DNA from 4 places in the Streptosporangium sp. NPDC000239 genome. Region 1 is predicted to be linked to each of the others. Evidence: riboswitches for the same ligand, from Rfam matches in the RefSeq annotation. Region 1 holds a riboswitch; each other region holds the start of a gene.

Region 1 (7,460 bases):
AGCGACAACGAGGAGCGCAGCGCCAGGCTCGCCGAGCGGGCGCTGCCCGAGCTCGGGATGTCACCGGAGGCTGTCGGGACGGTCGCGCGGCTGGTCAGGCTCACGATCACACACGCCCCCGAGCCAGGGGACGCCGACGGGGCCGTGCTGTGCGACGCCGACCTGGCGATCCTCGCCTCCTCTCCCCAGGAGTACGCCGTCTACGCGGCGGCGGTGCGGGAGGAGTACTTCTTCGTCCCCGACGAGCTCTTCAGGCAGGGCAGGGCCGCGGTGCTGCGCTCGCTGCTCGACCTTCCCGTGATCTTCCACGTCGCGGACCTTGAGACGCGGGCGCGGGCCAACATCCATGCCGAGCTTGAGCGACTGTGAGCACTTAACCCCCATAATCCAACATTCACTCCTGTGAGTCTGTGGTAATTTGCTGGAGTCTGGTGGATTAAGGAGGGGATCGATGCTCGCCCAGCAGCGGCAGCAGGTGATTCTCGAACGGGTGCGCGGCAGTGGCGGGGTCAGGGTCGCCGACCTGGTCCGCGAGTTCGGTGTCTCCGACATGACGATCCGCAGGGATCTTGAGGCGCTGGCGGAGCGCGGTCTCGTGGAGAAGGTCCACGGTGGGGCGACGGCCACGGGACCCGGCTCGACCGAGGAGCCCGGGTTCACCGCCAAGTCCGCGCGTCAGCAGTCGGAGAAGGAGGCGATCGCCAGGCACGCCGCCGGGCTCGTCAGGCCGGGCACGGCGATAGCGCTCTCCGCGGGTACCACCACCTGGACGCTCGCCCACTTCGTGACCGACGTGCCAGAGCTGACGGTGATCACCAACTCGATCCGGATCGCCGAGGTCTTCCACCGCGCGCCGCGCGCCGACCGCACCGTGGTGCTGACCGGCGGGGTGCGCACCCCCTCGGACGCGCTGGTCGGCCCGGTGGCCGTCGCGGCCATCAGAGGGCTGCACGTGGACACCCTGTTCCTCGGCGTGCACGGGATGAGCGCCCGCGCCGGGTTCACCACCCCCAACCTGCTCGAAGCGGAGACGGACCGGGCGCTCGTGGCCTCGGCGCACCGCCTGGTCGTGCCCGCCGACCACACCAAGTGGGGGACGGTCGGGATCAGCACGATCGCCGAGCTGTCCGAGGCCCACGTCCTGATCACGGACTCCGGGCTCGAGCGGGAGGCCCGCGAGGAACTCGCCGCCAGGGTCGGTGAGCTGGTCGTCGCCGGTGACGGGACCCGCGACCGATGAGGCGCACCGCGACCCACCTGGCCGACGGCCGCGAGCTGTTCTACTTCGACCTGCGGGACGACGCGGAGCGCGGCGCGGTCGACACGCGCGACCTGCCGCCCAGGCCCGCCGCCTCCGAGCTGCGCTACGACCCGCTCACCGAGGAGTGGGTCGCGGTCGCCGGGCACCGGCAGGGCCGTACGTTCCTGCCGCCCGCCGACGAGTGCCCGCTGTGCCCGTCGGCGCCCGGCCGTCCGACCGAGATCCCCTCCCCCACCTACGACGTGGCCGTCTTCGAGAACCGCTTCCCGTCCTTCTCCACCAACCTGGGCGCCTACCCGCAGGTCGGCGGCCTGAGTGAGGTACGGCCCGGCGTCGGCAGGTGCGAGGTCGTCTGCTTCACCTCCGAGCACGACTCCTCCTTCTCCATGCTTTCTCCCGAGCGGGTCGAGCTGGTGATGGAGGCGTGGATCGACCGCACCGTCGCGCTCTCCGCGATGCCCGGGGTCGAGCAGGTGTTCTGCTTCGAGAACCGCGGCCCGGAGATCGGCATCACCCTGCCCCATCCGCACGGCCAGATCTACGCCTATCCCTACGTGACCCCGCGTACCCGGACCCTGCTCGGCGCGGCGCGGCGGCACAGGGAGCGCACCGGTGGCGACCTCTTCGCCGACGTGCTCGCGGCCGAACGGGAGGCCGCCGAGCGTGTGGTCGCGGCCAACGAGCACTGGACGGCGTTCGTGCCCGCCGCGGCCCGCTGGCCGGTCGAGGTCCATCTCTACCCGCACCGCGGGGTTCCCGGCCTTGACGGACTCGACCCCGCCGAGCGTGCGGCGTTCGGACCGCTCTACACCGAGGTGCTGCGCCGCCTGGACGGGCTGTTCGGGGTGCCCATGCCGTACGTCTCGGCCTGGCACCAGGCACCGGTGCGGGTGGACAGGGACCTGGCGTACACGCATCTTGAGCTGTTCAGCATCCGCCGGGCGCCGGACAAGCTCAAGTATCTCGCCGGGTCCGAGTCGGCCATGGGGGCCTTCGTGAACGACATTCCGCCTGAGGAGACAGCTCGGCGCCTGCGCGCCGTTATCACGGAATGATCACCGATCGGTCTCGACTCGGGGTCGCGCGGTCACCTTTTTACCATTACTATCCTCACGCATCGGACAAACAGCACGATATGCCTAATCTCAGGTGCCTCACCTGAGAGCCGGGGACCCATGCATCTGGGGTGAACCACTTCGGTGGAAGGGCTTCCTCCAGCCCGAACCCGTCAGCTAACCCGGTCGGCGTGAGGAGAGGAGAGCTGTGACGGCTCTGTCCCCCGCTTTCCATCGACGTACGGCCGCCGCCTGCCTGGCCTCGGCCCTCACCTTCGCCTTCGCCCTCGGCGGCACGGGAACGGCGGGCGCCGCGCCGAAGCCCGACGAGTCCCGGCTCCGCGCCGAACTGACCCAGCTCAACAAGAAAGTCGACCGGCTCATCGAGGCGTACGCCGCCAAACGGGAGTCGTTGAAGAAGGCGCAGGAGGCGGAGAAGGTCGCGCAGGCCGACCTGCGCCAGGCGGAAGCGGCCTACGCCGAGGCGGGCAGGGAGGTCGCCTCCATCGTCCAGATCCGTTACCAGAACGGCCCCCTCGACCTTCCCTCGATCCTGTCGGCCCCCGAGGTGGGCGGCGCGGCCGTCATGGAACAGCTGACCGCCCAGCAGATCGCCCAGCTGCAGGGCTTCGCCCGGAGCCGGGACCTCATGAAACAGGCCGCGGACAGGACGGCCCAGCTCTCCAGGCAGATCGAGCAGGAGGCCAAGACGGTGCAGGTTCAGCGTGAGGACGCGGAGAAGGTCATCCGCGTGATCGAGGACAAGCTCGAACAGCTCGTTCCCACAGGCTCGGGGCGCCGCTCCGACGGCAGCTGGGCACCCCAGCTGCCCACCGGGTCCGACAACATCACCGACCGCACGCGGATCATGCGCGAGGCCGTCGGACAGGCCTTCCAGCTGCCCCACGAGGTCGGCTGCTACCGATCGGCGAACGACGGGGGCGAGCACCCCCTCGGCCGGGCCTGCGACTTCATGATGAGCACCGGCGGGTCCATGCCCACCGCGGCCAACGTCAAGCTCGGCGACGAGCTCGCCGTCTGGGCCCTGAAGAACAGGGACAGGCTCGGCGTCAAGTACGTCATCTGGCGTCAGCGCATCAACACCGGTTCCGGCTGGCGTGCCATGTCCAACCGGGGCGGTGTGACCGCCAACCACTACGACCACGTGCACATCTCGATGTACTAGAGAAGATCGGACCCCACGGCGGTGCGCTCGATCGAGCCGGCCACCCTGGACCTGGTCGAGTGGATCCGAGCCACCGGCTGGACCGCGCCCACAAACGTGGCTGGTTCCTGAGCCTCCGGCCGCCATCGTGCCCACGGTCTCGGCGCTCTGGGCGCGGCAACGCATCCGCCAACGGTTGAAGTGGTCACGAAGCTCCCGGGGCGTGCCCGAGGCCGACACCGGCACACTGGTCGTCGAGAGGCCGCCGGTCGACGGCGAGGTAAAGATCCACGTCCAGAAGGCCCCGGGGCGGCCTCAGGTTCTGCCCGCGCTCGTCTTCCCAGCACAGCCGGGCGCCCAGGTCGAGCGCCGCCCTCTATCGCCGGCCACTCCTCGACGACCCACGAGGTGATCACCCCCCTCGCCGCGCTCAACAGCCCGCTGCGCAGGGATCTGCGGACTCCAGCCCAGGCGGTGCAGAAGACACGACACCCCACGCAAGGTGTGGCGGACGTGAAACAACACCGCGATCAGGTCGGCGATTCAGGCCGGCGTCCAGCGCTGGTCCTCCACATATCCGTGCGCGGCCGGACCACGCTCCAACCCGGCCCGCAGCCGCTGCAGGCGCCGCTCGTCCAGCCGGCACCTCTCCCCGCCCGGCCCCTTGGAGGCCAACGCCTCCATGCCACCGCCCTGCCAGGTGTGATTTCACCGACCAGCATTCACACAGTCAGAAAAAGACTCTCCGCCACTACCGATCGCCCTGCTCATCCGGGCTTCGATGAAGGCGCCGGCCTCGTGCTTCCCGTACGCCGGCCGGGTCGCGAGACTGCGGTGGGCGCAAAACCGTTTGCCCTCGCGTGGCGGGCTCAGGGAACGTGGTGTTCATGGCGCCGTGTCCATGACGCTCTGACGGACAGCGCCCCGCCACTCCGAGACGCCACGGCGTCAACGCGCCCCGCGGCGCTGTCAGCCTGCCCCTTTAAGGGAAGAGAGCCTTTTGTCGCAACAACGCCCCCCTCTGCCGTCCACGGCCGCAGGCCCGGCCACCGTCGCCGTGTTCGCCTCCCCCGAGAGCTGGATCGAGTCCGACGCCCTCACGCAGTGCCACCAGGTGGCCGCCCTCGACGGCATGACGCACGTCGCCGCCATGCCGGACCTGCATCCCGGCAAGGGCGCCCCCATCGGCGCCGCCATGGCGTCGACCGTGCTGTACCCGTTCCTGGTGGGCTCCGACATCGGCTGCGGCATCGCCGTGTTCCCCATGAAGCTCAAGCGCGCCGTGCCCGAGAAGCTCGCCGCCCGCTTCCCCGACCTCGATCGCGCACTGGACCCCGAGCACGACGCCGACGATCCGGCCTGGGCCGTCGTGGAGGGCGACATCCCCGCCGGTCACGTCGAGGGCCTCGGGACGGTCGGCCGGGGCAACCATTTCGTCGAGCTGGCCCGGATCGGGACCGTCTTCGACCCCGGCCACGCGAGCCGTCTCGGGCTCGCCGCAGGCGACCTCGTCCTCGTCGTCCACAGCGGTTCCCGGGGGCTGGGCGAACGGATCCTGCGGGAGCACACCGCGATCCACGGCGCGGGCCCCGCCCCCGATCCCGGCGCCTACCTGGCGATGCACGACGACGCCGTACGCTGGGGATCGCTCAACCGGCGGTTGCTGGCGGCCCGGGTCGCCCACGCTCTGGGGGCCGAGCCCGCCGAGCCGTTCCTCGACCAGTGCCACAACCTGGTCGAGGTCCGCGACGGGGTCTACCTGCACCGCAAGGGGGCGGCACCGGGTGACGGCCGTGACGTGCTCATCGCCGGTACCCGAGGCACCCCCTCCTATCTCGTGGCCGCCCACGCCGGGCCGGACGCCAACCATTCCGTCGCGCACGGCGCGGGCCGCAAGATGTCGCGTGCGGACGCCCTGCGCCGGGGCCGGGCCAAGCACACGGTCGAGGAGCTGCGCCGCACGCCGGTGGGCTCGCTGGTGGTGTGCGGAGACCGTCAGCTCCTCTTCGAGGAGGCGCCGACGGCTTACAAGCGCATCGAGCAGGTGATCGCCGACCTCGTCGGCCACGGCCTGGCCACGCCCGTGGCCACCACGGTCCCCCTGGTCACCTACAAGACACCCGACCTCGGGTCCGCGCCCCAGCGGGACCAGCGCCGCAGGCGAGGCCGGCGGTGAGGCCGAGGTGAGCGTCCACCTGCTCCTGTCGGCCGGACGTGGCCCGCAGGAATGCGCCTGGGCCCTGGCCCGGCTGCTGCGCCGCCTGGAAGTCGACGCCGCCCGGCAGAACCTGGAGACCCGCCGGGTCCAGGTCGTTCCCGGCGACCGGCCCGACACCTACCGATCGGTCCTGATCCAGATGTCGGGAGCCGGTGCCGAGACGTTCGCCGCCTCATGGACCGGAACCCTGTGCTGGCAGGCCGCCAGCCCGTACCGCACCGGCACGGGCCGGAAGAACTGGTACGTCATCGCCCAGCCGTGCCAGGTCGACGCCCCGCGCACGACGTTCACCGAGGCGGACGTCGACGTCGTCGCCTGCCGTACCGGCGGCCCCGGCGGTCAGCATCGGAACAAGGCAAGCACGGCGGTACGGGCGACCCACCGGCCCTCGGGGATCGTCGTCGTGGTCGACACCGAACGGCAGTTCAGCCTCAACCGCCGCATCGCCATGCGGCTGTTGCGGCAGCGCATCGAGGACGGAGACGAGACGGCGGAGCGTGCCGTCACCACCGCCCGCTGGCACGTCCACGACGAGCTCGTACGCGGCGACCCCGTCCGTGTCGAACGTCCGGAGACGCCGGAGCGGAAACCGGCCCGCCGACGGCCGTGACGGCCTGCCCGAGGTCAGCCCACGGCCGTCTCCGCGATGGCCTCCGCGATGAGCCGGTCGAGATGCGTCAGGTCCGGCGGGTGGGCCACGCTCTCCTCCGCGAAACGGGTGAGCAGCCTGGCGAAGACCTCCCGGTCTCCCTCGTCCCAGTCGGCGATCAGGCTGTCCACGTAGGCTCGCCTGGAGGCGACGACCACCTCAAGCACCCGTCGGCCTCGCGGGCTCAGCCGCAGCCTGGCCCGTCTGGCGTCCACCTCGGACTCCTCACGCTCGACGAACCCGGCACCGACCGCGTCGTTGACCAGCCTGCTCGCGGTGGAGGGGTCGACGTCGAGCTGTTCGGCGACGGCCCCCACCGTCACCTCGGGAACGCTCAGGTTCAGTTTGTGCACGGCGTGCACGACCATCACGTTCGACATCTGCACCGCCCGGTGCTGATCGGCGGCCCGGCGCGGACGCAGCGGCCGCGCCCAGATCCTGCGCAGCCTGAACAGCGCCACGTCGATCGCCGCTCCCGGCGTTACGTCCCTCACGACGCAACCTTACCGGTGCGCACGACCGGTTCCCGGAAGGATTCAGCCGGCCAGACGGACCGGGTTGACCAGGTCGGCGTACATCAGCAGACCGGCCATGATGACCATCACGAAGGCGATCGCGTAGGTCAGCGGAAGCGCCTTGGCGATGTCCACGTGCCCGGGCGTGGGACGGCGGGTCACCCGCGCGAAGGCCCGCTTGAGGCCCTCCCACAGACCGCCCGCGATGTGCCCGCCGTCGAGCGGGAGCAGCGGGATGAGGTTGAACAGGCCGATCGCCAGGTTGAAGCCCGCCAGCAGGTTGATGAAGGTGGCGACCTTGTTCTCCAGCGGGGCGGAGGAGGCGGCGATCTCACCGCCGATACGGCCCGCCCCGATGATGCCGATCGGGCCGTTCTTGTCGCGCTCCTCACCGGAGAAGGCGGCGTTCCACACACCGACCATCTTCTCGGGGAAGCGCATCAGCGAGCCCGCGGTCGCCGCGGTGAGGTTCCACATCTGGGTGGTCACCGAGCCGATGCCCTGCCGTTCGATGACCGTCGTGGGGCTGACACCGAGGTAGCCGACCCCCTTCTCGATCTTTCCCGGCACGTCCAGCGACTCGCGGTCCTGGGCGAT
Region 2 (7,460 bases), on a different contig from region 1:
TTGACGATCTTCTGCGACAGGCCCTCGACGACGGCGGTCTTGCCGACGCCGGGCTCGCCGACCAGGACGGGGTTGTTCTTGGTCCTGCGGGACAGGACCTGCATGACCCGCTCGATCTCCTTGTCCCGGCCGATGACCGGGTCGAGCTTGCCCTCGCGGGCGGCCTGGGTCAGGTTGCGGCCGAACTGGTCCAGCACAAGGGAGGTCGACGGCGCCGTCTCCTGCGGACCGCCCGAGGCGGCCGGCTCCTTGCCCTGGTAACCGTGGAGCAACTGGATGACCTGCTGCCTGACGCGGTTGAGATCCGCGCCCAGCTTCACCAGCACCTGTGCGGCGACACCCTCGCCCTCACGGATGAGGCCGAGCAGGATGTGCTCGGTGCCGATGTAGTTGTGTCCCAGTTGCAAGGCCTCACGGAGCGACAGCTCAAGGACCTTCTTCGCACGCGGGGTGAAGGGAATGTGCCCCGACGGCGCAGACTGCCCCTGGCCGATGATCTCCTCGACCTGCTGACGCACACCTTCAAGACTGATGCCGAGGCTCTCCAGAGCCTTGGCGGCAACGCCTTCACCTTCATGGATCAAGCCAAGAAGAATGTGCTCCGTACCGATGTAGTTGTGGTTGAGCATCCGGGCCTCTTCTTGGGCCAGGACGACAACCCGCCGTGCGCGGTCGGTGAACCTCTCGAACATCTCGTCGCTCCTCACAGAGCGGTCAGGCAGGTCCGGGATATCCGGGCCCTGTCATCCCGCATGGTAGCCCCGACCCGGCGACCGCTCTACGCAGAAGACGTTCCCCGAGAGCAGGGCGTTCACCCTCCATCCAACTACTTGCGGGGGGTGCGATGTTCCCGATACGCCGCAAGCGAACGACGTTTATCGGCCGCTCAAACGCGTCATGCGGTCATGGCCGCCACCGGACCCCACCGTGGCCGCCATAACCGCATGATTCAACGATCTAGTGAGCCGCTTCGTACTGCTCGACGATCTTGGAGGCGATTCGACCGCGCTCGCTGACGTTGAGGCCGTGGGACTTGGCCCACGCCCGGATGTCGGCGCTCTTCTCCCTCGTGAGTGCCCGGGTACCACCCGCACGACGACGGCGAGGAGCCAGAGCACCGGAACGACGGGCGCTCTGCACGAAAGGCGACAGGGAGTCGCGGAGCTTCTTCGCGTTTACGTCGCTGAGGTCAATCTCATAGCTGGTGCCGTCAATCGCGAAGGCGACGGTCTCATTGGCCTCGCCCCCATCGAGGTCGTCGATGAGTATCTCCTGGATCTGCTTGGCCATCTACGCAATCCTTTCGCGGAGTATTGTTTCATTCGCTAGCTAAACATATACCCGCAATCGGAGAGCGGCAATTCCAGGAGCCCGGCGATTCTCGTCGCCCCGCGAGCCCGGGGAGTGATCAACCGTTCTGCGACTCGACCTGATCTCGTCGTTTTGCCGGGCGACGGCCGGCGGCTTCACTCCGAAGAAGCTTGACAACTCCGTAGATGAAGGCCCCGCCGACGACCACCGGGGGTATCAACGCGGACAATACCTCGTTCATTCGTCCTCGCTCCGCACCGTGGGTAACTTTCGGAGACCATGGAAATTTTGCCTGCGACAACCCGGGCCACGCTGGGAGGACGCGCTCGATCGGTCCGGTTCCGTCCACGGATGACCATAGCGTCACCTGCGGTCGGTGGGTGTCACTGGGGCAGACAGACCTGCCGCTCACTACCTTAATGCTTCTCTCCAGCCGTCTTACCGGTTGCGCTCCGTAAAGCCGGAGGGAAAAACCGGCAGGGCGATCTTGTGATGATCACTCCACCGGAAAACCATTGCGGTCCCGGCTCGGCGACTGCGGAGCCGTACGGCCTCCTGCTCACGTAGCCCCTGGTGAGGGGTCTGGAAGGGAAGATCAAACGGGCCGTCCACGAAGCCGGAGATCACCTCGGGCGGGTTCACCGCCGACAATGCCCCCGGTGCGAAGAACACCCGTATGGATAGTTGCCCTCTTCATGTTGCGGGGGGCCGTGGTGCGACTCCGCCGACAGAAGAAGACGGATCTTCCTTGTTTTCTTACCAAGAGTACGTCCTTGTCTGGCATCTAGGACATAGTCGTAGACCTTATAACCACCAAACAGGAGCGGACTCCGTAACAACCATGTGACACCAGGACGCCTCCTGAGCCATCGCTAAGAAGCCTCGGGAAGGGGAAGTCGGGTGGCGGGACAATCCCTTGGGGGACGCGAAGTCGGCGCCGCCCGGGAGGATGCCCTCCCCCGGCCGCGATCCATTCGGCCGTCTGTCCGCGAACTCCCCGCGGCGCGCGTTCTCCCTTTGGGGCCCCATAAGACCGTGTGGACGGCTGTCCAAAGGCCGCACCGCGTAGTTGTTCATCCCACGGCCCTTGGGGGTGGGGGCGCCGTGACGTCCGTGGCGCACGGCGTTTGTCGGCGAGGGAGGGGGGTGGACGGCCATAACGCTCCTCGTGCCGCCTCGAATGGGTTTGCGCTTCCATCGCGTCCTGAGGGGCCCTCGTTACCGGGCACGCCCTCCGGCGTGTTTCCCGTCACACGCGAACGCGCACACGAAACCCGGCGCACCGGGACGCGGACACGAAAAGGGACCGGCGGTTCAACCCGCCGGTCCCTTTTCCCGCGACTACTTGGTCTTGACGACCACCGTCGCGGCGACCTTGTCGTGCAGGCACTGCTTCAGGGGCTTGTCCCACAGCTGCCAGAGCACGTTCACCAGAGTGAAGATGTTGAGCACGAATCCGACCAGCGGAATGCCGCTCAGCGCGTAGGGGCCGTAGGAGACGCCCGCCCGCTTGATGGCGACATCGGGGGAGAGACCGCCCTGCAGAGCGCCTCCCACCCGGACGACCTTGATACCCATGACCATCTTGCCGACGGTCTGACCGTTCTGCCGCAACATCAGGAACTCATAGGCGACATAGATCAGACCGGCGATGATGGTGGTCAGGAAAGTCGACAGGGCGTACCCCGAGGGCTGGGTGATCACACCGCTCTCAAGGTCGAAACCGCCGTTGGTGATAAGGATCGCCGCGAGCACAAGGCTGAGGATCACCGTGGGGATCGCCAGAATGATGCCGTCGATCATCCTCGCCACCAGACGCTGCCACCATTCGGCCAGCGGAGCCGGCGCACCGGGGGGCGTGACCCCCTGGGGACCGTACCCCTGGCCGTACATGGACGCCTGGGCGCCGTAACCGGGTTGCTGGCCGTAGCCCTGCTGACCGTAGTCGGGCTGCCCGTAGGAGGGCTGCTGACCGTAGGACGGCTGGGCCGCCTGCTGGCCGTAGTCCTGGCCGTAGGAGGGCTGGGCGGCCTGCTGACCGTAACCCTGCTGCTGACCGTAGTCCTGACCATAGCCGGGCTGGGCGGCCTGCTGGCCGTAGCCCTGCTGCTGGCCGTAGTCGGGCTGCCCGTAGGCACCCGTCCCGCCCTGCTGACCGTAACCCGGCTGGGCGGCCTGCTGGCCGTACCCCTGCTGCTGGCCGTAGTCCTGGCCGTAGGAGGGCTGGGCGGCCTGCTGACCATAACCGGGCTGGGCGGCCTGCTGGCCGTAGCCCTGCTGCTGGCCGTAGTCGGGCTGCCCGTAGGCACCCGTCCCGCCCTGCTGACCGTAACCCGGCTGGGCGGCCTGCTGGCCGTACCCCTGCTGCTGGCCGTAGTCCTGGCCGTAGGAGGGCTGGGCGGCCTGCTGACCATAACCGGGCTGGGCGGCCTGCTGACCGTAGCCCTGCTGCTGGCCGTACCCGGGCTGGGTCTGCCCAGGTCCGGTGTTCGGCTGTGAGGCCTCCGATCGATATCCCACGACTGTCACATCGGGATCGAGTTCTCCGGGGGCTCGACCCGCGTTCTGTCCGTATTGCGGATGCCCCGACGGTGTGCGGTCGCGCTCGGGATCATCCTGCGGATACGGTGGCTGTCCGGTGCTCACCGCGTCACCTCACTTCGACTGCGCATGTGGCACATGTCAGACTCACATGCTTGCTGGTGCACAACGTATCGACATAGGTAACAACAGTCACCTTTCCGATCAGTCAGCACCACGGTCAAGCTAGTGGCCCCGCGGTGTCAGATGGAGCAGCATCCGGGTGTTTCCCAAGGTGTTCGGCTTGACGTGCTCCAGATCAAGGAACTCTGCCACACCTTCGTCATAGGAGGCGAGAAGTTCCGCGTAGACCTCCGGCGCGACGGGTGTGCCCTGGATCTGCCTGAATCCGTGTCTCGCGAAGAAATCGATCTCGAAGGTGAGACAGAAGACCCTGCGCAGTCCGAGGTCTCCGGCGACGCCGATGAGACGGGAGACGATCCGGTGGCCGATTCCCATACCCCGGCAGTCGGGATCGACGGCGACCGTGCGAATCTCGGCCAGGTCCTCCCACAGGACGTGCAGTGCTCCACAGCCGACGACCTTTCCCGCCACGTCGGCCACCCAGAACTCCTGGATGTCCTCATAAAGGGTGACGGTCGCCTTCTCCAGCAGGCGCGGCCCCGCTCCGGCGTAGGTGTCGACCAGGCGGCGGATGGCGCGGACGTCCGGCGTCCTGGCCCTGCGCACCGTGATCTCCGCCGACGACCCTTCCGGGACGTCGCCGGAGACCGCCACCGACTCCCCTTCCGGGGCCTCCGGGGAAACCTCGTCCCGGCCGGGTACGGCCCGCGCCGGGGACTGTTGCGCAACCTGCTCCATGACTGATCAGAGTACGTCCTCGTCACCGCTTGTTTACGGCCTGCCCTTATCTCGGCCGCGGGGTCCGTCGGATGAATCTCGCCGTCTTCTTCGCGCCCCGGGAGGCCGCCCGGCGAGCGCGTCTCGACCGGCCCCGTCCGAAGGCCTGGACCTGCGAGAATCTCCACCCCCGTGCCGGGGGAGGCGGATGCCCGGCGTGGCACATATGTCGATCATGAAATTGCGTGACCCGACCGTGACATTTCAGTTGCGAAAGCTCCACCGGCTTCACAGTTCTGGTTGAGCATGAACCGCCAATTGCACTAATGTCCGTCCTCGATGTCAGCACCCGTAAAGTGCTGCGCCGCCGAATCCCCGACTCGGGGAACCGGGGACCCACCCTCCAGCCGTCCCCCGGGGTGAATCCGATGTGCCACCGGCGCCTCGGTAGGGCTGCCTCCGGCCCGAACCCGTCAGCTAACCCGGTAGGCGGCCGAGAGAGGAGCCTGTTGGTGAAGCGCACGCGCAACCGTGGGAGAGAGAGCGCGGGCGGGAACGCCCGCCATCGAGAACACCGGGTGCGCAGGCCGCGGCACAAGGTGGTGATCGCCGGGCTCGCCTTCGCCTCCCTGCTCCTCGGCGCCCCCTTCGCCGCGACCGCGGAGCCGAAACCGAGTCTGCAGGAGCTCGCCAAGCAGGCCGAGAAGCTGCACACCGAGATCGAGACGCTCACCGAGCAGTACAACGGCGGGCGGGTCAAGCTCAAGCAGGCGCAGCGCGCCGCGGAGAGCGCGAAGAAGACCCTCGCCGCCAGCGAGTCACAGCTGGCCGAGCGGCGCACGAAGGCCACCCTGCTCGCCCAGAGCACCTACATGGCGGGTGGGCTCGCCTCGGCGCTGGCCTTCACCCAGTCGTCCAACCCGGACACCTTCCTCGACCAGGCCACCACGAACTACGCGCTCCAGCAGCAGCAGAGCGAGGAGGTCGCGCAGGTCAGCAAGGCGATCGAGACCGCCCAGCGCGCGCAGGCCAGCGCCAAGGCCCGCACCGACGAGGTCAAGAACCTCCTGTCCGACCTCGGCGACCGGCGGACCAAGATCGAACGGCTGGTGAAGCGGGTCGAGAGCGACCTGTTCAGCGAGGTGCGTTCGCAGGCCGGACGCAACCGGGGCAGCCGGGTCAAGGTCAACGTGCCGATCATCGGCTCGGGCAAGGCCGCCGAGGCCGCCCGCTGGGCCCTCACCCAGCAGCTCAAGCCGTACGTGTGGGGGGCCGAGGGCCCCAACTCCTTCGACTGCTCCGGCCTGGTGATGTGGGCCTACCAGAAGGTCGGCATCAGCCTGCCGCACTACACGGGCGACCAGTGGACCGCGGGCACCCACATCTCCTCAAGGAGCGACCTGCGCCCGGGAGACCTCGTCTTCTTCTACAGCGACCTGCACCACGTCGGGATCTACATCGGCGCGGGCCTCATGGTCCACGCGCCGCAGACCGGCGACGTCATTCACATCGCCCCGATCGACAACCGTCCCTTCGCGGGCGGGGTGCGCATCGCCGACTGAGCCGCCTGAACCGGCCGGACCGCCCCGAACCGCCGACGGCGGTTCGGGGAAGGACGCACCCGGGTCGCGTACGGCCGCAGCGGCCCCTCAGGGGGCCCCTGCCGTACGCGGGGGTCCGGGACGGCATCGGGTAAGGGCTCGCCTCAGATGAGGCGTCTGCGGGCCGCCCAGGCGACGGCCTCGATGGCCGTCGCCACGCCGATGCGGTCGCAGATTCCGCGGAGTCTACGGCGGACCGTTCTTCCGCTGATGTCGAGGCGGCGTCCGACCCGGTCGACCGTGACGCCCTTGGCCAGCTCCGCCAGCAGCACGAGATCCTCATCTGTGAGGCCGACCTCGCCCATGCCCAGGAGGCTGTCGCCGCGACGGGAATCCACTTCGGGATATGCCATCTGGAGTCGCTCCCCCCGCACCTGCTAATCGAGGCGTGAGTTGTCTGGAATCAGTGTCGCCCGTCAGGAACGGTAAACGGCTTGTTCAAAGGTCGTCAAGTTCCACACTTCATAGAGGTAGCACGCGCTGTTGACATAGTGGTCGCTACGTGAAGTACTCATGATATGTCGGCGCCTTTATGGTTAAGTCACGGACAAGTCAGGGTCCGTGGCCGGGGGCGCCCGCCGCGCGCCACGTCCTCGCAGACCAAGGTTTCGCCGGAGCCCCGCCGACCACGGCCCCGGCGCCGGCCGGCCGTATGGTTATGACCTATATGTGAATTTCGCCGGAAAAAGTGGAGCCCTTCCGCGCGCTTCGCCGAGCGCCTCACTACCCCTTGACGTGGCGGTTGGAAACCCTCCGCAATGGGAGGATGCCATGCCCCAGATTTACGGCATTCGGCGCAAATCTGGCGTAACATGCCGTTTACCGTACGGTATCGAACACACTGGAAATAGAGTTTCCGTCCTCCGTTTGGCCCCAATCAAATCACCGGGCTCCGGGCCCCCACATGAGACCGGGCCCGCCGCCCGGCCCGCCGTGAGGGGAGCCGGGCAACGGGCCCGGTGCAGGGAAGGAAGGGTCAGCCCGTGGGCTTGACCAGCGGGAACAGGATGGTCTCGCGGATGTTCTTACCGGTGAAGGCCATGATCAGACGGTCCACGCCGACCCCCACGCCACCCGTCGGCGGCATGGCGTACTCAAGGGCGGTGAGGAAGTCCTCGTCGAGCTGCATGGCCTCCGGGTCGCCGCCCGCGGCGAGCAGGGACTGCT
Region 3 (7,460 bases), 540 kb from region 1:
TAGAGGCTGTGGCCCTGGGTGGTCGGCACCCATTCGCGGTCGGTCTGCACGAGCAGTTCGATCGACTCGACGAAGGCCTCCTGCGGCAGTTCGGGCATGGCCATGCGCAGCGCCGACTGGTTGAAGCGGGCGGCGTTGGCGTACGGCCTGAAGCAGGCGATCGAGCCGTTCTCCTGCCGGTAGGCCTTCAGCCCCTCGAAGAGCTCCTGGGCGTAGTGGAAGACCGACGTCGCCGGGTCGAGGCTGAGCGGGCCGTACGGCGTGAGCCGCGCGTCGTGCCAGCCCTCCCCCTCGGTGTAGTCGATGGAGATCATGTGGTCGGTGAAGGTCTGACCGAATCCGGGATTCGCCAGTACCTGCTCGCGCTCGGCCGTGGAACGAGCGTGGTCGGAGAGCTGCACGTCGAAGGTCAGCTTCTGAGCGGTGGTCATGGCGGCGGTCCTTCTCTTCGTGGCGGAGTGCACCTACGGTCCATTCTGGGACGGAGCAGGCACCGGAAAACTACTGCATATATGCCAAAATCCGGCAGCCTGCTCGGTGAGACGAACAAAAAAGACGCGCCCGGCGGCTCTGCTGAGCCACCGGGCGCGTCTGGGGTCGTGCGGGCGGCTTGTCAGCCGGCTACTCGGGCGGTGATGTCGTCGCCGATCTCGTGGGTGGTACGGCTCGCCCACCCGGTCTGGCGCTCGACCAGGTCCTCGGCCACGGCCTGCTCGACCTTGGCCGCCTCCTCGGTCAGGCCGAGGTGGTCCAGGAGCATGGCGACCGACAGGATCGTGGCGGTCGGGTCGGCCTTGCCCTGGCCCGCGATGTCCGGGGCGCTGCCGTGGACCGGCTCGAACATGCTGGGCGCGGTGCGGTCGGGGTTGACATTCCCGCTGGCCGCGAGGCCGATGCCACCGGCGACGGCGGCGCCGAGGTCGGTGATGATGTCGCCGAAGAGGTTGTCGGTGACGATCACGTCGAACCGCTCCGGCTGGGTGACGAAGAACATCGAGGCCGCGTCGACGTGGTAGTAGTCGGTGGCGACGTCGGGGTACTCAAGGCTGACCCGGTCGACGGTGCGGGACCACAGGTCACCGGCGAAGGTGAGGACGTTGGTCTTGTGGATCAGCGACAGCTTCTTGCGCGGCCTGCTGAGCGCCTTCTCGAAGGCGTAGCGGACGACGCGCTCGACACCGTAGGCGGTGTTCAGCGACTCCTGCGTGGCGATCTCGTACGGCGTGCCGCGGCGCAGCACACCACCGGCGCCCGCGTAGAGGCCCTCGGTGCCCTCGCGGATGACGACCATGTCGATGTCCTCGGGGCGGGAGCCGCCCAGCGGGGTCGCGACGCCGGGGAAGAGCTTGACCGGACGCAGGTTGACGTAGTGGTCGAGCTCGAAGCGGAGCTTGAGCAGCAACTCGCGCTCCAGGATGCCCGGCGGCACACTGGGGTCGCCGACCGCGCCGAGCAGGATCGCGTCGTAGCCGCGCAGTTCGTCGAGGACCGCCTCGGGAAGGACCTCACCGGTTCTGTGGTACCGGCCGGCACCCAGGTCGTAGGTGGTGGTCTCCACCTTCGTTCCGACGGCTTCGAGGACCTTCAGGCCCTCGGTGACGACCTCGGTCCCGATCCCGTCTCCAGGGATGACGGCCAGACGAACATTGCGCGAATCCATAACGGGCACCCTATCTGCTCTGTCTCGACAATCGAACCACCGATCTCACCCCTCGGACACTTCTCGCCCCGGAAGGCCCTGAAAAGTTTGTCCTGTTTGCGATCTTTTGACCGTTTCGTTAAGGTCCTGGCCATTCGTATCGTCGCCTAATTCGCGCAGGCCATCCCCCTCTTTCGGTCCGCGCGGAGCCGGGGAACCACTTCCGGGGTCCACGGGGCGTCCGAGCCGCACTCCGTCTGGCGGAGCACGTTTCCGGCGTTTTCCACGAGGCCCCTCGGGGCGAGTCGGCGCCACCACGCGCCGTAGGGCGACCTCCACGCCCGAGCCCGACAGCTCACCCGGCCGGCCCTATGGAAGGAACGGTCCTGAACGGCAAGACCTACCCCCGTGTCCTGACCCTGATCGTCACCGGCTCGACCATCCTCGCGACACCCGCCGTCGCACTGGCGGACTCCTCCCTCACCACCTCCTCCCCCACTCCTCTCCTCGCGCTCGCCGCCGCCGGATTCGCCCTCGCGCACCCGGCCCCCACCGCGGAGAGCTCCCGGACCCCGCTCACCGCTCCCGCCGTCGAACCCGCCCCGGCCGGCTTCTCCGGGACCGCGCGGAAGGTCCCGGCCTGGAAGAAGGCGCTGAACTGGGCGATGTCCAAGCGCGGCACACCGTACGTCTGGGGCGGCACGGGCAGGGGCGGCTTCGACTGCTCGGGCCTGATGCTCCGCGCGTACGGCGCCGCGGGCATCCGGCTGCCCCGCACGACGACCCAGCAGTACTCCGCGTTCGCCAGGAAGATCTCCTGGAAGAACCTCAAACCCGGTGACCTGGTCTTCTTCCACAACCTCGGTCACGTCGGCATGATCACCAAGCCCGGTTACATGGTCCACGCCCCGCGCAGCGGCGACGTGGTCAAGGTGGAGAAGCTGCAGGCCTGGCGCCGCGCCAGCTTCGCGGGAGCCGTACGGCCGGACCCCAAGGGGGTCGAACTCGCCGACGAGCGGGCCGAGCTGGACACGGCGATCAGGCAGTCGACCCAGGCCGGTACGGCCCTCGCCCGCTGACCCACGCCTCTCCCGGTCCCGGGCGCCGCACCGCCCGTGGCCTCGGAGGGACCCGGCTCAGGAGGAGTGCGGGGGCACTCCGCCGTTGTCGCGGCGGTCCAGCGCGGTCTGCAGGGCCTGGGCGGCCTCGTTCTCGTTGTCCTCGGGACGGTTCCAGGGATACATGTCGTACATGACGCTTCTCGTCTCGTTCGCACGGAGCTGGCTGAAGGAGGAAGGGGAGCCTGGACCCTGGTCACGGGCCCTCATCGGATCGCGGATCCGGATCACGGATCGACGGGAAACCGGGGCCGACGAACGCCATCACACCGCGGCGAGTTGCCGGCCCGCCCCTGTGTCAGGCCTCGCCGCGGCAGGTAATAAGTACGAGAACCTGGCGCATTACCAGCCATAATAACCGGCCCTCCGCAATCTGTCTCACCCCTCGTGCAGGCTTCTCATATATTGAGACGAGGCTCGGCCGGAAAAGCAGACGGCCGCCGCCCCGCGAACGGGGACGGCGGCCGTGGGAGCCGTGCTCCGGGATCAGTCGGCCAGGTCGACCGAGCGGCCGCTGTCGGCGCCGATCTCGCCGCCGATCTGGTCGATCACCTCGGCCGGGATGGCGGAGTCGACGGTCAGCGCGATGAGGGCCTTGCCGCCCTTGGCGTCCCTGGCGACCTGCATGGAGGCGATGTTGATGCCGTGGTCGCCGAGGATGCGGCCGACGACGCCGACGACGCCGGGGCGGTCGTCGTAGGTGAAGAACGACAGGTGGTCGGTCGGCTCGATCTCCATCTGGTAGCCGTTGACCTCGACGATCTTCGTGACCTGCCGCGGGCCGGAGAGCGTGCCGGAGACCGAGACGGCGCGGCCGTCGGCCAGGACACCGCGGACGGTCACCACGTTGCGCCAGTCGGGGCTCTCCGCGCTGGTCACCAGCTCGACGGTGACGCCGCGGTCCTTGGCCAGGAGCGGGGCGTTGACGTAGGTGACGGAGTCCTCGATCACGTCGGTGAAGACGCCCTTGAGGGCGGCCAGCTCCAGCACGCGGACGTCCTGGGAGGCGATCTCACCGCGCACCTCGACGTCGAGCCTGGTGGCGACCTCACCGGCGAGGGCGGTGAAGACGCGGCCGAGCTTCTCCGCCAGTGGCAGACCCGGCTTGACGTCCTCGGCGACGGCGCCGCCCTGGACGTTGACGGCGTCCGGCACGAACTCGCCGGCCAGGGCCAGCTTCACGCTGCGCGCGACCTGGGTGCCGGCCTTCTCCTGGGCCTCGTGGGTCGAGGCGCCCAGGTGCGGGGTGACGACGACCTGGTCCAGCTCGAACAGCGGGCTGTCGGTGACGGGCTCCTTGGGGAACACGTCGATGCCCGCGCCCGCGACGCGGCCTTCCTTGATCGCGGAGTAGAGGGCGCCCTCGTCGATGATGCCGCCACGCGCGACGTTGATCAGGCGAACCGACGGCTTGACCTGGTGCAGCTCACGGTCACCGATGAGCCCGACGGTCTCCTTGGACTTGGGCAGGTGCACGGTGATGAAGTCGGACTCGCGCAGGACCTCTTCGAGGGAGGCCAGCCTGACGCCCATCTGCGCGGCGCGGGCGGGCTGCAGGTAGGGGTCGTAGGCGATCAGCTCGACGCCGAACGGCTGCAGGCGCTGGGCGACCAGCTGGCCGATCTTGCCGAGACCGAGGATGCCGACGACCTTCTCGTCCAGCTCGACGCCGGTGTACTTCGAACGCTTCCACTCGCCGCCCTTGAGCGCGGCGTGGGCCTGGGCGACGTTGCGGGCCGAGGCGAGGATCAGCGCGACGGTGTGCTCGGCGGCGCTGGTGATGTTGGAGGTGGGGGCGTTGACGACCATGACGCCTGCCTTGGTCGCGGCCTCAACGTCGACGTTGTCGAGTCCGACGCCCGCGCGGGCGACGACGCGGAGCTTGGGCGCGGCGGCGATCGCCTCCGCGTCCACCTGGGTGGCGCTGCGCACGATGAGCGCGTCCACGTCGGCGAGGGCGGGCAGGAACTTGGCGCGGTCGGCGCCGTCGGTGTGGCGGACCTCGAAGTCGGCTCCCAGGACGGCGAGACCTGCCTCGGAGAGTTCCTCTGCGACCAGTACGACGGGCTTGTTCACGGGCTGGATCCTTTGGAGACGTGGAGGCTGCGGACGGACCTCACGTAGTCTATCGAGGCTTGTGAACGCGTTCACGAGTGTCCCGCGATCCGAGACGGTTACCCACTTCGTACACCTTCTATGCCTACAAAATTCATCTTGGTCTTGATCTAGATAAAACTTCGCGATTACCCTGATAAGCCGTGGTTCTCTACCTAAGGTTCCGTGTATGAGCATCGGGAACCCCGCTCTCGGCGACGTACTCTCGCAACACGGCAGCCCGCACCGGCTGCTGACGGCGCTGGCCGAATACGGGCTCCTCGTGGCCGTGCGCCCTGATCGCTCCGTCGTGCTCGGCACGACCCAGACCGGCGAACGGGTCCTGCTCGGCTACACCTCGCAGAGCACCTACGCGCGCCACCGCGGCAACCACGCCCTGTCGGCGTGCGACGCCGACACCATCCTCGACATCCAGCGTGCCACCGGCGTGCGCGAGATCGTGATCGACGCCGCCGGTCCGGCGGCGGCGGCCGTACCGATCGAGGATCTCCAGCGCCACCTGCTCTCCACCCGCACCGGCCCGACGCCCGCGCTGTCGAGCACGGCCCCGACGGCCTACGCGACCGGAGCGATGGCCACGGTCCCGCGTGCCTCCGTGCCTCCGGTCGTCCCCGTGGCTCCGGCGACCCCGGTGGCTCCCACAGTCGCTCCCGCAGTGACTCCCTCGGCGGGCCGGCGCACCGGCCCGGCCCCCGTGCCGCCCGCGCCCGCCGCCCAGCCGTGGATCCCCGCGCCGCGTCCCCACCTGTCGGGCCCGATGCAGATGGTCGATCCCGGCTACGGGCGCTGCACGCACCCGATCCTGCCCGCGCTGCGCTTCGCGATCTCCTACGTGCTCGCCGACTACCCGCTCGTGCACCACGTGTGGATCTCCGAGGCCAAGACCTCCTCGGGGGCCCCCGGGATCATGCTGCACGTCAAGGTGCACATGTCGGCGGCCGAGGACGTGGTCAGGGACATCCACCGCGGGGTGCGCGCCCGGCTGCCGCAGCTGGCCGCCAGCGAGGCGCCGATCCTGATGGCCAGGGTCGCCGACGCCCGCAGCGAGCAGCGGATGATCGAGATCGGCGCCCACGTGGTCTGCGCGGGCACCACCGACTGAACCGGACAGGTGGCGGCCCGTTCAGGGGCGGGCCGCCACCTGTCCGCCTGACTAACCCAGCCGCCGGGTCAGCGTGACCCCGGTCCTGGCGAAGGCCAGGGCGATCAGTCCCGCCAGCAGCGGCAGCCCGACCCCGACGGCGACGAGGGAAGGCCACGGAACGCTGAGGACCATCTCAAGCTTGGGGTAGGCGACCCCGTTGAACCCGACCTCCCGGTAGTCGTTGCGCTGCACGACCGACTGGCTCGCCATGGCGAACCCGGGCAGCAGGCCGACCAGCAGACCGAGGGGCACCCCGAGGCCCGCGACGAACACCGCCTGCCCCGCCGCGACCGCCCGGCGGGTGCGGGGCCGGGCCCCGACCGCCGAGAGCATGTCCAGGTCGGGCCGTGCGTCGGCGGCGGCGAGGCCCGAGGCGGCGAGCGTACCGCCGAGCACCACGAGCGAGGCCAGCGCCCCCATGACCCACAGGGTGGGATCGATCCTGCCGGAGTCCACGCTCCCCGCCGTCGTGACCGTGACGTCGGGGGTGATCACGCGTATCGCCTCGCTGAGCCGCCGCTCCCGCTCCGGGTCGGGACGGCCGCCCTCCGGGCGAACGATGAACCCGATGAGGCCGGGGACGTAGCCCGCCCTGGTCACCGCCGCCTCCGGCGCCACCCCGAGCACCAGCGCGGGCCCCTGGACGGTGGCGCCGACCGCAGGCATGGTGACCGCGGGCTTCTCGCCCCCCACCGGGAGCCTCCGGACGGCCAACCGGACCTCCCCGTTCCTGACCACGGCCGGATCGAAGATCACCACCTTGCCCTCGGCCAGCGCGACCTCCGCCGCCCGGTCGGTACGGCCCAGCAGGAGGCGCAGCAGGTCTGGGCCGCCCACTGGCAGAGTGCCCAGCGGCCCCCACAAGGTGAAGCATTTCCGACAGGAACGGCGCTCCAGCGCGAAGTCCAGCGCCCCGCCCTCCCCGTCGAGTGCCTGGTACGTCGCGAGCGGCGTCGTCCTCGGGAACACCTCGGCGACGAGCGGCCTGATCCGCTCCCAGGTCTCCTTGGGGACGTCGTCCCCGTAGATAACGGTCGTGCCCTGGGGGTAGCCGGTCCGGTAGTGCCGTTCCCCCGTCGCGACGCTGCTGGTGGCGCCGACGGCGACCGTGCTGAACGCCGCGGCGGCGGCCAGCACCGCCACCACGGCGGGAGCCGTACGGCCCCGGTTGCGGGAGGCGTCCCTGACGGCCAGCCGAAGGGGAAGCGGGAGCCCTCCGGCCAGCCCGCCGATCCACCTGACCAGCCAGGGCGTCACCATGACCAGGCCGAGCAGGCCCAGCGCCCCACCGAGATAGATCCACGCCTCGATGCTCACCGTCCCGTAGAGCATCGCCGCGGTTCCCGCCGTGAGCAGGACCAGGCCGGCCAGTGGACGGCCCGCCCGGTCACGCGCCGTGGGACGCCTGCCCGCGAGCACCGTGACCGCGTCCGTCCTGGCCGCC
Region 4 (7,460 bases), on a different contig from region 1:
CCTGGTCGTAGGGGACCGAGCCCTGGTCCATGCCCTCAAGGATCTTCTCGACCGCGGTCTTCACCTGGGCGTGCTTCTCACCCAGGAAGACCGGCTGCAGGTTCTCGACCGACGCGCCGAAGATCCGGCCGGTCGGCGCGTCGTTGAAGAACGGGTTCCTCAGGTCGCCGACCGCCGGGTCCCGCTGGGCGGGCAGGGAACTGGGGAAGGCGGCGGCCTCCTGGAAGGCCATGATCTGGCCGTCCTTGCCGGTGAGGTAGTTCACCACCTCGGCGGCCTCCTTCGGGTGCTTGCTCTGCCTGGGCACGGCCAGGTAGGAGCCGCCCCAGTTGCCCGCGCCTCCCGGCACCGTCGCGACGTCCCACTTCCCCTTGCCCGGCTCGCCCGCGGCGCCGGAGACCACGCCGAGCATCCAGGCGGGGCAGCCCATCGTGGCGAAGCCGCCCTTCTTGATGGCGGCGTTCCAGGGCGGGGTGAAGGAAGCCAGCTTGGCGGTGAGCCCGGCCTCGCTGAAGCTCCTGACCGTGTCGAAGGCGGTCTTCACGGCGGGGTTGGTGTCGATGACGAGCTTGTTGGACGTGTCGATGTAGGTGATGTCGCCGTTCCTCTGCGCCTCCTGGGCGAGGATCACGTTGTAGAGGGTGTTCGGGCCGTCCAGGAAGCGCGGCGCGTCCTTTCCGGGATTGGCGGCCTGGAACCTCCTGCCGACGTCCATGAAGGACTTCCAGTCGGGCCAGAGCCTGCCGACCTCCTCGCGGTCCGTGGGCAGGCCCGCCTTCTCGAACAGGTCGGTGCGGTAACACATGGTCATGCCGCCGATGTCGGTGCCGAGAGCGAACAGCTTGCCCTCGGCGTTGACGCCGTTGTCCCACTTGGCAGGGGGGAAGTCGGCCTTGCGGTCTCCGAGGCCGTACTGCCCGAGGTCGGTGAAGAACTGCGGGCGGGCCTTCATCAGGCCCATCGCGCCCTCGTCCAGGGCGACCACGTCGGCCGCGCCGCTGCCCGCCTGCAACCGCTGGAGCAACTGGGGCAGGTAGACGTCCTCGAAGCGGTCGGTCAGGTTCTGGTATCTGATCTGGATGCCGGGGTGGGCGGCGTTCCAGGCCTGGGCGGCCTTGTCGTAGCCGAAGTTCTCGCCGCCGCCGAAGGTGTGCACGGTGACGACGACCGGTTCGGCCGCCGTGGACGCGGGCCCGTCCGTCCCGCCGGAACCGCACGAGGTCAAGGCCAGCGCCGCGGCCGTGACCGTCGTGACCGCGGCGAGCCTGCCGCGCCGCCTGTGGTTCAACATTCCGGACCCCTCTCAGGTCGTTCGCCCGAATCGGTGGGAGGTGTCGTCACGGGCCGGTCCCCGACAGACGCGGCTCTGCGACGAGGCGGTTCCTCAACGTGTTGGGAGCGCTCCCACGAAGCGTGGCCGACGGGTGGGCCGACGTCAATACGACGAGACGCAACCGTTACCCTCCTCCGTTTCCATTGCGACTTATGGGCTCAAACGACCGCAAAATGGATGTGCTTCTTTTTGGGAGCGCTCCCATATCGACGGAGGGACGGGACGCCGAAAGGGCCGTGGCTCGGGGAGCCACGGCCCTTTCCGGATTCGGGGGATCACCGCCGCGGCGGGCGGGGAGTCCGCCGCGGATGGGGGTCTCGTACGGCGGGGGCCGTACGGAGGGAGGGGATGGGGTCAGCCGCTGTAGACCGGGTAGCCGTAGCCGACGACCTGGGAGGTCGGACGGATGCGCTGCTCGACCTTGCCGTTGCCGGTGTTGCCCTCGATCGTGGTGATCGTGCCGTTGCCGTTGTCCTGCTTCACGAAGCCGACGTGGTCGATCCCGTCGAGGTCCTTGCCGCCCTTCCAGTCGAAGTAGACGACGGCGCCGGGCTTGGGAGTGGTGCCCCAGTGGCCGTTTTCCCTGAACCACTTGGCGTGGGTGACGGTGTAGGCGTCCCAGCCCATGGTGGGGCGGATGCCGGCCTGCTCGCCGACCCAGGAGACGAACATCGCGCACCAGGGGGCGTTGGCGTAGTCCTGGATGCGGCCGCCGTCACGGGCGGTGGTCTCCTTGGCGCGCTCACTGGACATGTACCAGGAGTGGAACTTGGTGCCGCCGCCCTGGGCGTTCTCACTGACGCCGATCTGCTGGGAGGCGATGTTCAGAACCTGCTGGGCGGTCACCTTGGGCAGGCGCTCGGCCGTGGTCTGGAGGCTGGTCTTGGCGGTGTCCGCGCTCGCGTTCCGGACGGTGGCGGACGTCTGCTCGGGGGTGTCCGCCAGGGCGGGTCCACCGGCGACGACTCCGCCGCTGAGGGCGATGGCGGTGCCGAGGATGACACGGGCCAGGTAGTGCGTCTTGGGGGTGGAGGTAAGGCGGTGCTTGGCCATGGGGTACTGCTCCTTGCGTCGCTTCCATGCCGCCTACCGGGTTAGCTGACGGGTTCGGACTGGAAAGTGTCCTACAGCGCGTATGCGCTGATTCACCCCAAAGGACCTGGGTCCCCGGTTCCGCGAGACTCGCGGATTCGGCGGCCGTGTCCATCAGGCGGATGTCCACCTGGTGGAGCACGGTCGGGCAATGTCGTGGCAATGCGCTGACCTGCGAAGGTCTGGGCGTTCGCCGCGAATTCGTTGAACGTACGTGAACCGGACAGACGATTACAAGTCCGACACATTGCCTTGGCTTGGGAATGGGCCCCGTTCGAGGGGGAAGACTGGGGCCTCGTCCACCCGGGACGATCTCCCTTTCGGTGACGCGATCCCCGGTGGGAGAGGGGATCGCGACACGACGGGCACGGTAAAGGGCAAGGGCAAGGACTTCGCGTGCCAGGTGAACGTAGATCTTTTGGCCGACCCCTCCTCCACCGGGTCAAGAGGGGGTCTCTTTACCCGTCCCGGCGGGGTCGCCCCCGGCCCCAGGGCCGGTCAGGGGCGTGACGTGAGCGCGGCGAACCGTACGCCCGTGAGCTCCTCGGAGACGATCCACAGCCGCCGCGCCAGGTCTTCGTCGAGAGCCCTGGGCGAAGGCGTCAGCGCCCTGGGGCCCGGGCCGACGTACGTGCCGCCGGTCACGCCGGGGTGGGTCGCGGCGTACAGGGAGGGGAGGGCCCCTTTCTCCGGAGCCTTGAGCGCCAGCCGCATGAAGGCGGTGACCGGCCGGGTGAACACGCCCGGCCGCATGATCGAGGTGGCCGTCGGCCCGGGATGGACGGCCAGGCTGAGCAGTTTGCCTCCGGCCAGGCGCTGTAGTTCGAGGGCGAACAGCAGGTTGGCCAGCTTGGACCTGCAGTAGGCGCCGAAGCGGCGGTAGCCGTTCTCCAGCCCCAGGTCGTCGAAGTCGATCCGCCCCATCGCGTGCGCGCCACTGGAGACCGTGACGACCCTGGCCCCCTGTCCGGCCAGTAGCCGGGGCAGTAGCGACCCGGTCAGGGCGAAGTGCCCGAGATGGTTGACGCCGAACTGGGCCTCGAAGCCGTCGGCCGTCGTCCGCCGTGGAATCATGGCGACGCCCGCGTTGTTGACGAGGAGGTCGATCGGCCGGTCAAGGTCGTCCGTGAACGCCCGCACCGAGGCGAGATCGGCCAGGTCAAGGCCTCTGAGCTCGACCCGTCCCTCCGGGGCCGCCGCTCTGACCCTCTCCAGCGCCACCCGCCCCCTGGCCCGGTCGCGCGCGGTCATGATCACCTCGGCGCCTCGCCGGGCGAGGTGCAGGGCGGTCGCCAGCCCTATCCCGCTGCTGGCACCCGTGACCAGTGCCGTACTGCCGGACAGGTCGGGAATGTCATCAGCGGTCCACATGATCGGCGTCTCCGGGGCCAGCTGTACGAAACGGTTTCGTACACTACGGTAGATCGTCACGAGTACGACCCGCAAGAGGGCATATTCGTGTGTTCACCCGTAGTTCCCGGCGCCGTAAGACGTCCGGGTTACGGTGAGGCGGTCGTGAACGGGTCATCGCCCGGCGTGGAGGACGGTCGAGACCACGCGCGGGAGCAGGGTTCGGCCGTTGCCTGGGTGGAGTCCCCGCTGCAGATGCTCTGCGCCGTGGAGGCCCACCACGCGGGGCTGCTCGGCGCCCACGCACGAGTGGTGCCCAGGGCCGGGCTGCGCCCGCTGGCCGTCACCCGCCGTGAGATCGCCAAACTCGGCCCACCGGCCGGGCTCGAACTCGACGAGCCCTCGCCCGAGATGCCCAGGCCCCGCAGGGGGACGAGCTGGGCGGTCGGCGACGCCTTCTCCGGCAAGGTCCAGGCGGCCTGGCTCACCGCCCTGCCCGGCCGGATGGTGATCGTCGACGACGGGCTCGCCACGATCAGGCTCCTGGAACTGCTCACCGGGCGGTTCTGGACGCCCCTGCTCCGGGCCAGAGCCACCCCGGGACCGCTCAGGAAGGTGCTCGGCTCGGCCGCGGGCATGCGGCTGCGGGCGGCCGCCCGGGCAGGCCGCCTGTCGATCTTCACGGCGCTGCCCGTCCCCGACGACCTGGCGCGGGCCGTACGCGCACGGGGGGCCGAACTGGTCACCCACGACTTCGCCTGGCTCAGGTCCCAGCCCATGCGCAGACCGGGGCCGAGGGAACGCACCGTCGTCCTGGGCACCTCCCTGGTCCGCAACGGCCTCATCCACCGCGACCACTACTTCGGCTGGCTGGCCGGACTCGGCTCGACCGGGCCCGTCGCCTACTTCCCGCACCGCAGAGAGGACCCCGGCGACCTCGCCAGGGTCGGCAGGCAGCCCGGGATCACCGTCTACGACGGCGGCGCCCCCGCGGAGATGACGCTGCGCGGACTGGAGGCCGAGCAGCGGGTCCTGAGCCTGCCCTCGACCGCGGTCACCTCCCTGCGCGTCCTGCTGTCGGCCCGCGGCGTCGTCGTGGAGACCGTGGACGTCCCCGACGAGTGGTGGACCGCCCAGGCGGCGCCCTCCCTCAGAACGCACCTATCGATGTTCGCCCATCACGACACTGGAGTCACAGGTTGAAGGTCCTGGCCGTGGCCGACTCGGATTCCTACCTGAAGTGGGCCGCCTACCTGCTTGAGGGCCTGCCCTCGGGCTGTACGGCGGAGCTGACGGTGGTCCGTACCCCCATCACGCCCTCACCGGCCCAGATCCACGCGGCCGTGGCCGGCGCGGCCGGTGACCCGCCGGTGCTGTCCGCCAGAGCCCTGCGCAGGGCCGCCGAGCGGTTCAGGCCCGACGTGGTGCTGGTCGCCTGCACAGGGCCCGTGGTGGACGTGCTGGTCAGCGAGGTCCTCTCCGGTCTCACGCCCCGGCCCGTCTTCGTCTCCGGCCTGCCGGGCATCTCCATCCCGGCGACCGAGAAGGCATGGATCTTCCGCAGCGGATGCGACCTGTTCGTCCTGCACAGCGGGCGGGAGGTCGAGGAGTTCTCCACCATCGGCAAGGAACTCGGCGGCGGAGGACAGATCGGCCTCACCCGGCTGCCGTTCCTGCGCGACAGCGGGCAGGTCCCCGCGGCGGGGCCCCGCGACCGCGTCGTGTTCGCCACCCAGGCCAAGGTGCCCAAGCGCAGGGAGGACAGGGAACGGATCCTGCTCGCGCTGGCCGACCTGGCCGGACGGCGCCCCGACCTGGACGTGGTCGTCAAACTGCGCGCCCTGGACAACGAACGCCAGACGCACAACGAACGCCACAACTACCAGCGTCTGTGGCAGGCCCTGGAGACCGAGGGGCGGGTCCGCCCCGGCGCGGTGCGGTTCGCCGCCGGAGCCATGCACGAGCACCTGGCGCACGCCGCCGGGTTCGTCACCGTCAGCTCGACCGCCGCACTGGAGGCCATCGCCCAGGACGTGCCGCTGCTGGTGCTGTCCGACTTCGGCGTCAGCGCCGAGATGATCAACCTGGTCTTCGAGGGAAGCGGTCTGCTCGGCACCATGGACGACCTGGCTCAGGGCCGTTTCCACACCCCGGACGAGGCCTGGTGCAGGGCGAACTACTTCCACCCCAACGGGGAGAGCGACTGGGTGTCGCAGATGGTCGCCCTCGTCGGCCAGTCCCGCTCGGGACGCCTCGTCCCCGCGACCTCCCTGCTGGACGGCCCGCAGTACGCCGCAGCCCGCAGGCGCGCTCGCCTGCGCGTGGAGGTGCCGCCCAACGTCCTCCGAGTCGGCTACCGCGCCAAACGCCGCATGCGCCGCTACCTGAAACTGTGACTTTTGCGCCGCCTGGCGGCGTCGCGGGTTGTGTCTCTTTGCGCAGCCTTCGGCGTCGCGGGCTTGGGCGCTTCGGGTCGGTGCTTTCCCTCGTCACTCCGTCGCTTCGCTCCTTCGTTCCTCAGTCCAAGCACCGACGCGCCCAAGCCCTGTCTCTTTGCGCCGCCTGGCGGCGTCGCGAGGCTTGGTCGCCCCGAGTCGGCGCTTTCCCTCGTCACTCCGTCGCTTCGCTCCTTCGCTCCTCAGTCCAAGCACCGACGCGCCCAAGCCGTGTCTCTTTGCTCCGCCTGGCGGCGTCGCGGGCTTGGGCGCTTCAGGTCGGTGCTTTCCCTCGTCTCTTCGTCGCTTCGCTCCTGCGTTCCTCAGTCCAAGCACCGACGCGCCCAAGCCGAAACTCCTCACGCTTGGCGCCGGTAAGGCACAAGACCAAAACCCTCACGCTTGGGGCGGGGAGCCCCCCTCGTGAGGGTGCAAGAAGCGGGGTGCCGGCGGGTCAGGAGAGGGCCTTGGAGAGGCGGCGGCGGATTTTGCCCAGGGGGCCCGGCTCCGGGGCGGGTGTGGTGGGGAGCAGGTCCAGGGCCGTCAGGCGCTGACGCTTGAAGTAGCGGGCGGGGCCGTTGTCCTCCAGATACGCGACGGCCCGTTCACGCAGTCCGGGGTGGACGGTGCTCTGCATGCAGTAGCCGACGGCACCCACCAGCGCGGGAAGATCGACCGGGGGCGGCTCCTCCAGCGACCCGTCGGGGGACAGGCGGGGGAGCAGGGCGTCGGTGATCGTGACCGGGACGCGGTTGCTGTTCTCGTACGGCGCCAGCCGTTCGAGCACCAGGTCGCCTCCGAGCGTCGCGACCGGCAGCCCGAACTGCCTGCTCGCGGTCACCAGGGCGGTGGAGAAGCAGCCGACGACCAGCTCGGGTTCAAGCGTGGCGAAACACGACTCGGCGGGGACGCTCTCCCCGACGACCGTCAGTTCAACCCCCAGCTCCGCGGCCGTCTCGCGGAGCCGCTGGGCGTGTCGCCGCCCGCCCGCCGGGTGCGGCTTGAACAGCACCGAGCGAAACCCCCTCGCGGCCAGACCGCGCAGCATGTCCGCGTGCAGCCCGGCCTCCTCGTCCTGGGTGACGATGTCGAGCGCCGACAGGTACTGGCCGAGGATCATCGCCTGACCGCGGGAAAGGCCCCGTGTGCCGTGCGTGAGCCGTTCCGCCTGGGCGAGGACGTCGAGGAAGGCCCGGTCGGGCAGGGCGACCGCGGGCACGCCGTACTCGGAGAGCAGCAGCGGCGACAGG

What was found. A riboswitch is a leader RNA that binds a small molecule or an ion and turns the genes downstream of it on or off. The one in region 1 is predicted to bind cyclic di-AMP.
Region 2: it holds a riboswitch for cyclic di-AMP, as region 1 does, so the genes downstream of both, ABT340_RS29470 (NlpC/P60 family protein) here and ABT340_RS12005 (coiled-coil domain-containing protein) in region 1, are expected to answer to the same signal.
Region 3: it holds a riboswitch for cyclic di-AMP, as region 1 does, so the genes downstream of both, ABT340_RS09520 (C40 family peptidase) here and ABT340_RS12005 (coiled-coil domain-containing protein) in region 1, are expected to answer to the same signal.
Region 4: it holds a riboswitch for cyclic di-AMP, as region 1 does, so the genes downstream of both, ABT340_RS04990 (CHAP domain-containing protein) here and ABT340_RS12005 (coiled-coil domain-containing protein) in region 1, are expected to answer to the same signal.

Annotation. Positions count from the first base shown of each region.
Region 1 is NZ_JBEPEI010000003.1:619,424-626,883, reverse strand. It holds gene ABT340_RS12020 (HD domain-containing protein) at 1-369, shown strand, start outside; gene ABT340_RS12015 (DeoR/GlpR family DNA-binding transcription regulator) at 452-1,240, shown strand; gene galT (galactose-1-phosphate uridylyltransferase) at 1,237-2,316, shown strand; cyclic di-AMP (ydaO/yuaA leader) riboswitch at 2,388-2,522, shown strand; gene ABT340_RS12005 (coiled-coil domain-containing protein) at 2,525-3,502, shown strand; gene ABT340_RS12000 (winged helix-turn-helix domain-containing protein) at 3,797-4,012, opposite strand; gene ABT340_RS11995 (hypothetical protein) at 4,025-4,165, opposite strand; gene ABT340_RS11990 (RNA ligase RtcB family protein) at 4,482-5,657, shown strand; gene prfH (peptide chain release factor H) at 5,665-6,309, shown strand; gene ABT340_RS11980 (MarR family winged helix-turn-helix transcriptional regulator) at 6,324-6,842, opposite strand; gene ABT340_RS11975 (M50 family metallopeptidase) at 6,885-7,460, opposite strand, start outside.
Region 2 is NZ_JBEPEI010000014.1:167,411-174,870, forward strand. It holds gene ABT340_RS29450 (ATP-dependent Clp protease ATP-binding subunit) at 1-692, opposite strand, end outside; gene ABT340_RS29455 (histone-like nucleoid-structuring protein Lsr2) at 958-1,290, opposite strand; gene ABT340_RS29460 (RDD family protein) at 2,653-3,831, opposite strand; gene ABT340_RS29465 (amino-acid N-acetyltransferase) at 4,078-4,713, opposite strand; cyclic di-AMP (ydaO/yuaA leader) riboswitch at 5,048-5,199, shown strand; gene ABT340_RS29470 (NlpC/P60 family protein) at 5,205-6,254, shown strand; gene ABT340_RS29475 (helix-turn-helix domain-containing protein) at 6,398-6,646, opposite strand; gene lysX (bifunctional lysylphosphatidylglycerol synthetase/lysine--tRNA ligase LysX) at 7,270-7,460, opposite strand, start outside.
Region 3 is NZ_JBEPEI010000003.1:82,521-89,980, reverse strand. It holds gene ABT340_RS09530 (branched-chain amino acid aminotransferase) at 1-431, opposite strand, end outside; gene ABT340_RS09525 (3-isopropylmalate dehydrogenase) at 614-1,660, opposite strand; cyclic di-AMP (ydaO/yuaA leader) riboswitch at 1,809-2,023, shown strand; gene ABT340_RS09520 (C40 family peptidase) at 2,011-2,718, shown strand; gene serA (phosphoglycerate dehydrogenase) at 3,244-4,833, opposite strand; gene ABT340_RS09510 (hypothetical protein) at 5,042-5,974, shown strand; gene ABT340_RS09505 (FtsX-like permease family protein) at 6,026-7,460, opposite strand, start outside.
Region 4 is NZ_JBEPEI010000001.1:1,081,721-1,089,180, forward strand. It holds gene ABT340_RS04985 (ABC transporter substrate-binding protein) at 1-1,291, opposite strand, end outside; gene ABT340_RS04990 (CHAP domain-containing protein) at 1,688-2,386, opposite strand; cyclic di-AMP (ydaO/yuaA leader) riboswitch at 2,402-2,539, opposite strand; gene ABT340_RS04995 (oxidoreductase) at 2,924-3,796, opposite strand; gene ABT340_RS05000 (hypothetical protein) at 3,941-4,978, shown strand; gene ABT340_RS05005 (DUF6716 putative glycosyltransferase) at 4,990-6,171, shown strand; gene ABT340_RS05010 (polysialyltransferase family glycosyltransferase) at 6,665-7,460, opposite strand, start outside.